DNA from 2 places in the Franzmannia qiaohouensis genome. Region 1 is predicted to be linked to the other one. Evidence: predicted binding sites of a transcription regulator. Region 1 holds the regulator's gene; the other holds the start of a gene.
The links. The regulator FNR, encoded in region 1, switches genes on or off when oxygen is low (the NO sensors DNR and NnrR bind a similar motif). The targets are predictions, from matches to a motif close to TTGATNTANATCAA.

Region 1 (3,400 bases):
GGCGACGCGGTCACCGCGGCGCTCATGTACCTGCGCCTGGAGAAGGGGGCGATGCGCGGCGACTGACGTCGTTGCGCGGCGATGGTAAGATGGCCGACCATTTCCGGCCCCGATGCTGCGATCATGTCCGAGATACTTCCTCCCCAGGCGGCGGGCGTCAGCGACGCCCGCGACAAGCGTGAGTTCAACAAGCTGCAGAAGCGCCTGCGTCGGCAGGTGGGCAACGCGATCATCGACTACGGCATGATCCGCGACGGCGACAAGGTCATGGTCTGCCTGTCCGGTGGCAAGGACTCCTACACCATGCTCGAGATCCTGCGCAGCCTGCAGCGCAGCGCGCCGGTGGACTTCTCGCTGGTCGCCGTTAACCTCGACCAGAAGCAGCCCGGCTTTCCCGAACACGTATTGCCCGAGTATCTCGACGCCGCTGGCGTCGACTACCATATCCTCGAGCGCGACACCTACTCGGTGGTCAAGGAGAAGACCCCCGAGGGCAAGACCACCTGCGCGCTCTGCTCGCGGCTGCGGCGCGGCTCGCTGTACGGCTTCGCCGAAGAGATCGGTGCCACCAAGGTGGCGCTGGGCCACCACCGCGAGGATATTCTCGAGACGCTGTTTCTCAATATGTTCTTCGGCGGCAGCCTCAAGGCGATGCCGCCCAAGCTGCTCGCCGACGATGGCAAGAACATCGTGATCCGACCGCTGGCCTACTGCCGCGAGGCGGACATCGCCGAGTTCGCCCGGCGCATGGCGTTCCCGATCATTCCCTGCAACCTGTGCGGCTCGCAGCCCAATCTGCAGCGCCAGGTGGTCAAGGAGATGCTCGCTGAGTGGGAGGCCAAGCACCCCGGGCGGCTCGAGACCATGTTCAAGGCGGTGACCAACGTGGCGCCGTCGCAGCTCGCCGACCGCGAGCTGTTCGATTTCGCCGGGCTCGAGGACCAGCAGGCCCAGCGCCAGGCCAATCGGATCGAGGCCTTGGACCTGGCCCGCCAGGCCTAGTCGCAGACTCTGCGATGCAGATGCACAGCGCCCCCGCCGATCACTCGGCGGGGGCGCTGTCGGTTTCGCGGTCGGAGATGGCTAGAGGCAGCCGTCGCCCTCGGCGAGAGACTCGAGTGCCGACAGGTCGAGGATATTGACCTCGCGGCCGGCCACCGACACCAGCTGCTGCTGCTGGAAGCGGCCGAGAATGCGGCTGACGGTTTCCACTGCCAGGCCCAGGTAGTTGCCGATGTCGGCGCGCGACATCGACAGCCGGAAACTGTAGGCGGAGTAGCCGCGGCGGCGGAAGCGATTCGACAGCCCGATCAGGAAGCTGGCCAGGCGCTCGTCGGCGGTCTTGCGCGATAGCAGGCGCATCATGCGGCGGTCGTCGCGCATCTCCTTGCTCATGCTGCGAAACAGCTGTGTGCGCAGCTCCGGTAACTGTTCGGAGAGATGGTCCAGGCGGTCGAAGGGGATCTCGCACACCGTGGTGGTCTCGAGGGCAGTGACCGTACCGGGGTACAGCTCGTCGTCGATGGCGTCGAGGCCGACCAGCTCGCTGGGCAGATAGAAGTTGGTCAGCTGGTCCTCGCCGTTGCCCTCGCTGGCCAGCTGCTTGAGGCTGCCCGAGCGCACCGCAAACACGCTGGTGAACGCCTCGCCCTGGCGGAACAGCGTCTCGCCCTTCTTGAGTGGCGCGCGACGGCGGATGATGGCGTCGAACTGGTCGACGTCGGAGAGCTCCAGAGCCAGCGGCAGGCACAGTGAGCTCAGGCTGCAGGTCTGGCAGCGCGTCTCGTGCAGTCGTGCGCTTCTTGGAGCGGTGGCGGGGGCTGGCATGACCTCCTCCTGGGTGGTGGCGTTGCCCTCAGTATGGTGGATCATGGCGCTACGGCAAAGAATACTTTCCGGTGAGCTCATAGGATCCTCGAGTAGCGCGGCCCCTGGCCAGGCGTGAGATGGGCGTCGAAGGCCATCGCCAGGTGGCGAATCAGCAGCTTGCCGATCGGGGTGGCCGTCAAGGTCAGGCCGCGGCGCATCATCAGGCCGTCGCGTTCGGCACCCTCCAACTGGCGCAGGCTGTCGGCAAAGTAGCGCTCGGCGTCGATGCCGAAGCGGGTGCCGAGCTCGGCCAGGTCGAGGTGCATGTCGCACATCAGGCGCTCGATGGCGTAGCGGCGATACAGGTCGTCCTGGCTCAGGCGCACGCCGCGCTGGGTCGCCAGGCGTCCGGCGTCGAGCGCTGCCTCGTAGCCGGCCAGGTCGCTGGGATTCTGGGCATAGAGGTCGTCGACCCGCGAGATCGCCGAGACCCCGAGGCCCACCAGGTCGCTGTCGGCGTGGCTCGAGTAGCCCTGGAAGTTGCGCTGCAGGGTGCCCTGGCGTTGGGCCACGGCGAGGCTATCGTCGGGGCGCGCGAAGTGGTCCATGCCGATATGCACGTAGCCGGCGGCCTCGAGCATGTCGATGGTGGTGCGCAGGATGGCGAGCTTCTCCTCGGCGCTGGGCAGGTCGGCCTCGCTGATGCGCCGCTGCGGCGCGAAGCGCTGTGGCATGTGCGCGTAGTTGAACACCGAGAGCCGTGCCGGGCCCATGTCGATGACCTGCTCGAGCGTCGCGGCGAAGCTGTCGCGGGTCTGGTGGGGCAGGCCGTAGATCAGGTCCATGTTCAGCGAGCGGAACCCCAGTCGCCGTGCCTCGTCGACCAGGGTCTCGGTAAGCACGCGAGGCTGCACGCGGTTGATGGCCTTCTGGACCCGCAGGTCGAGGTCCTGGACGCCGAGGCTGATGCGGTTGAAGCCCAGCGCCTGCAGGTGGCGCAGGGTCAGCATATTGGCTTCGCGGGGGTCGATCTCGATGGCGTAGTCACGCTTGGGGTCGCTGCTGAGCCCGAAGCGGCTATCCAGACGGTCGACCAGGTCGCCCATCTGGTCGAGGGTCAGGAAGGTTGGGGTGCCGCCGCCCCAGTGCAGTTGGCTGACCGGTCTTGAGGTGTCCAGATGCCGCGCGGCGAGCACCATCTCGCGGTCTAGCCTGGCCAGGTAGGGCTCGGCCAGGCGGGTATTCTTGGTGGCGATCTTGTTGCAGGCGCAGTAGAAGCAGATCTTGCGGCAGAACGGCACATGCACGTAGAGCGACAGCGGCCGGCCGCCGGCATTGCTGCGCGTCAGCGCATCGGTCAACGCCTCTGCGCCGACGCCGTCGTGAAACGACAGCGCGGTAGGGTATGAAGTGTAGCGCGGCCCGCTGACGTCGTAGCGGCGAATCAGCGCCTCGTCCCAGGCGGAGGACGCCGCCGCCTGGGGCGGCGCGATGGGCGTGGCGTAAGACATGGTGGGCACTCCTGACGAGGATCTTGCGCCCATGCTAGCGCCGGCGCGGCGCGACGATCTTGCGTTGGATCAAGTTGCCG
Region 2 (3,400 bases), on a different contig from region 1:
GCCGCAACCATTGCCAGGTTGTCGGTGGGGTTGAGGCTCGCCAGGCCCACCAGGCCGCCGGCGATCAGCGCCTGGGCCAGCAGCATCCAGCCGCGTCGCTGGCCAAAGGTCCGCGTCAGCAGCGGCAGTGCCAGGCGATCGACCACCGGCGCCCAGAAGAACTTGATGGAATAGAGGATGCCGATCCACGAGAAGAAGCCGATGGCGGCCACCTCTACTCCGTCGCTGCGCAGCCAGGCCGACAGCGTCGAGAACACCAGCAGAAACGGCAGTCCGGCCGAAAAGCCCAGGAACAGCATGGTGATGACCGGGGCGCGCAGATAGATGGCCAGAGCGGCGCGCCAGCTGCGCTGAACGGGGGGCGTGGGCATTAGCAGTCTCTCCGATCCGTGGGGCGAGGTGCAGGGCGGAAGACGGCTGTAAGGAGTGGTAAACTCGCCATTTGGCAGCCGATCGCTTGCGGCGATTGTTGCAGAGCCGCAGAGCAGACGCCAGCCACATTCGGCCCGCTACCGTCAGGAGCCCCATGCACGAGTTCAACGATGACCCTAGCGGTGAATCCGCCGATGCCATACCGCGCTGGTACATCATCCAGTGCAAGGGCGGTGAATCGTTTCGCGCCGCCGAGCATCTCGACAATCAGGGCTATGAGGTCTTTCATCCGGTGCTCGAGGTGCAGAAGAAACGCCGCGACAAGCTGGTATGGATCGCCGAGCCGCTGTTCCCCTACTACCTGTTCATTCGCCTCGATCGGCTGGCAAGCAACTGGCGGCCGATCCGCTCCACCCGCGGCGTGCTCAAGCTGGTCAGCTTCGGTCACGAGCCGCTGGCGGTAGATGATGCCCTGGTGCAGCTGCTGCGCGACCAGGCCTGCCGCAGCGATGGCGCCGGGCCGCAGGTCAACGTCTATTTCCGTGCTGGCGAGACCGTCGAGATCACCGACGGTCCGTTCCGCGATCTCAAGGCGGTGTTCGAGTCCCACAAGGGCGAGGAGCGTGCCGTGGTCCTGCTGACCATGCTGCACAAGCAGCAGCGCCTGGAGATGCCGGTCGCTCAGCTGCGACGCGACGGCTGAACGCCGCCGCCGTTTTCCCCTTTCGCAATCAGGAGACGCCATGACCACTATCGCTCCCCAGCGCGTGGTGCGCCTGCACTACGTGCTCAAGAATAGCCGCGGTGAGGTGCTCGACGACTCGCGGGCCCGCGGCACTCCGCTGGAGTACCTGCACGGCCACGACAATATCGTCGCCGGGCTCGAGCGAGCCCTCGACGGCCAGGCGGTGGGCGCCCAGCTCAGCGTTACGTTGATGCCTGCCGAGGCCTACGGCGTGCGCCGCGACGACCTGATCCAGGAGGTGGCGCGCGGCGCCTTCCCGGTCGACGATCTGGCGCCGGGCATGCGTTTCCAGACCCAGGGCGACGCCGGCCCGCAGGTCGTTACCGTGATCGAGGTGGGTGAGGAGCGCGTCACCATCGACAGCAATCATCCGCTGGCCGGCGAACGCCTCAGCTATGGGCTCGAGGTGCTCAGCGTGCGTGACGCCACCCGTGCCGAGCTGGCCAAGGGCCATCCGCTTGACGAGGATGTCGACCACACCCAGGTGGAGGACCGCAAGCAGCCCTGACCCGTCGTAAACTGACCTGGATCAATTCCGCTGTTCCTGCCGCCTCAGCGGGCGCGCAAACTTGATCCAGGTCAGGGCCGCACCGGCTCCCGCTGGCTAGAGTGAGACCATCACATACGCCACGGGAGACACGCCATGTACTGGGATGACGCCGTAATCTTTGGACTGGTGACCGTTGGCTTGATGGTCGCTTTCATGGCCGGCTGGGTGGGCTTCGTGATTCACGATCACAAGCGCCACGGCAAGTCCGGCAAATCAGATCAAGGTCGCGTGGAGTCGTCATCACGACGCTGACGCCACGCCCTGCACCGCGTCGTCAGGGTAGGGGGCCATGCCCCCTGTAGCCGGCCTTCTGGGCCGGCTTTTTTTCGCCTGTGATTGGTGTCTGTCGCCTAATGCCGACAGAGCCATGAGACTTTGCAAGAAGTGCGAAACGCTGGCGGAGAGGGGCGCAGGTGCTGGAGGGGGGGCTGGCGGGTGGCTAGTATTCAAACACTGTTCATAAACCGCCGAGGTGTTTCGATGTCAGAGCATGAGCCTACCGATCCGCGCAAGGGACTGAACGATCCGCGGCGTCGCAAGCTGTTGGCCGCCCTGGGGCTGGGTGGGGTCGCTGCCTATGTGGCACCGACGCTGTTCAGCCTGGGCCAGGCCCAGGCCTGGTACGAAGAAGGTATCGTTATCGAGATCGGCGGCCGTCGGCACCGGCGCCAGCGGCGCGGCTCCTATAGCCGGCCCAGCTACAGTCGCGGCTCCTACAGCCGTCCCAGCTACAGTCGGCCCAGCTACAGCAGGCCATCCTACAGCCGCCCTAGCTTCAGCCGTCCGAGTCGCTGGTAGTCGATGGATATTGTCTGGCAGGGCATGTCGCTACCGATGCGTCTCGATGCGGTGCCCGAGGTGGAACAGGCACTGGCGGCGGCGGCACCCGGGTGGCCGCAGCGGCGTCGCGCATCGGATGTGCCTTCGGCGCCGATTCATCTGTGGCGCCGTGGCGCCGGCTTCTGTCAGACGTCGCCGGCGCTTAGCCGTCCACTGCCGATTCCCACGGCAGCCTCGGCGGCGTGCAGCCTGATTGCCGACCTGATCCCCAATTTTCTGCTCGAACGGCCTGACTTGATTGGCCTGCACTGCGGCTCGGCGCTGGTTGGAGAGCGTCTGGTGCTGTTTCCCGAAGCACACCGCGCCGGCAAGAGTACCTTGAGTGCTGCTTTCGCCTGTGCCGGCTATCGGGTGTTCGGTGATGACGTGCTGGCACTCGACGCCGCTGGTCAGGGTATGGCACTGGGCATCGCGCCGCGGCTAAGGGTGCCGCTGCCGGCGAGCTTGCCGGCAGCCTTCAGTGCCTACGTCGAGGCGCATCGCGGGCCTGGCGATAATCGCTACCAGTATCTATCGCTGCCGGCGTCGCAGCTGGCCCGACACGGCGAGCGCGCGCCGGTGGGCGCCATTGTGCTGCTCGAGCGAGAGCCCGGCGCGGCGGCCGAGCTTCTGCCGCTGGCCCCAGGAGACGGATTGTTGCAGCTGTTGTGCCAGAATTTTGCCGCGGACTGGCCGGCCGAGCCGCTGCTGTCGCCGCTGCTGGAGTTGATGAAGCGGGTGCCCTGCTGGCTGCTGCGCTATGCCGACCCGCTGGAAGCGGTCGATGTGGTAGCAGAGGCGATGCGACAGCCGGCCGGCATTACTGCGTTACCGGCTAGCCGCCGCTGGCAGGAGGCTGCGCATTTGGCGCCGGAGGTTGATGAGGGGGCGCTGACAGGACGCTGGCAGCCAAC

Region 2: a site for FNR is predicted at 1,687-1,700, ahead of ccoM (cytochrome c oxidase subunit CcoM). Genes of this name have one in related genera too.

Annotation. Positions count from the first base shown of each region.
Region 1 covers NZ_JARWAM010000003.1:227,533-230,932, reverse strand. Annotated here, with positions in the region: gene QC821_RS05300 (3'-5' exonuclease) at 1-66, shown strand, start outside; gene ttcA (tRNA 2-thiocytidine(32) synthetase TtcA) at 124-1,002, shown strand; gene fnr (fumarate/nitrate reduction transcriptional regulator Fnr) at 1,084-1,827, opposite strand; gene hemN (oxygen-independent coproporphyrinogen III oxidase) at 1,905-3,320, opposite strand.
Region 2 covers NZ_JARWAM010000011.1:50,343-53,742, forward strand. Annotated here, with positions in the region: gene QC821_RS15320 (AmpG family muropeptide MFS transporter) at 1-371, opposite strand, end outside; gene rfaH (transcription/translation regulatory transformer protein RfaH) at 527-1,075, shown strand; gene QC821_RS15330 (FKBP-type peptidyl-prolyl cis-trans isomerase) at 1,116-1,625, shown strand; gene ccoM (cytochrome c oxidase subunit CcoM) at 1,761-1,919, shown strand; gene QC821_RS15340 (hypothetical protein) at 2,148-2,465, shown strand; gene QC821_RS15345 (PqqD family protein) at 2,469-3,400, shown strand, end outside.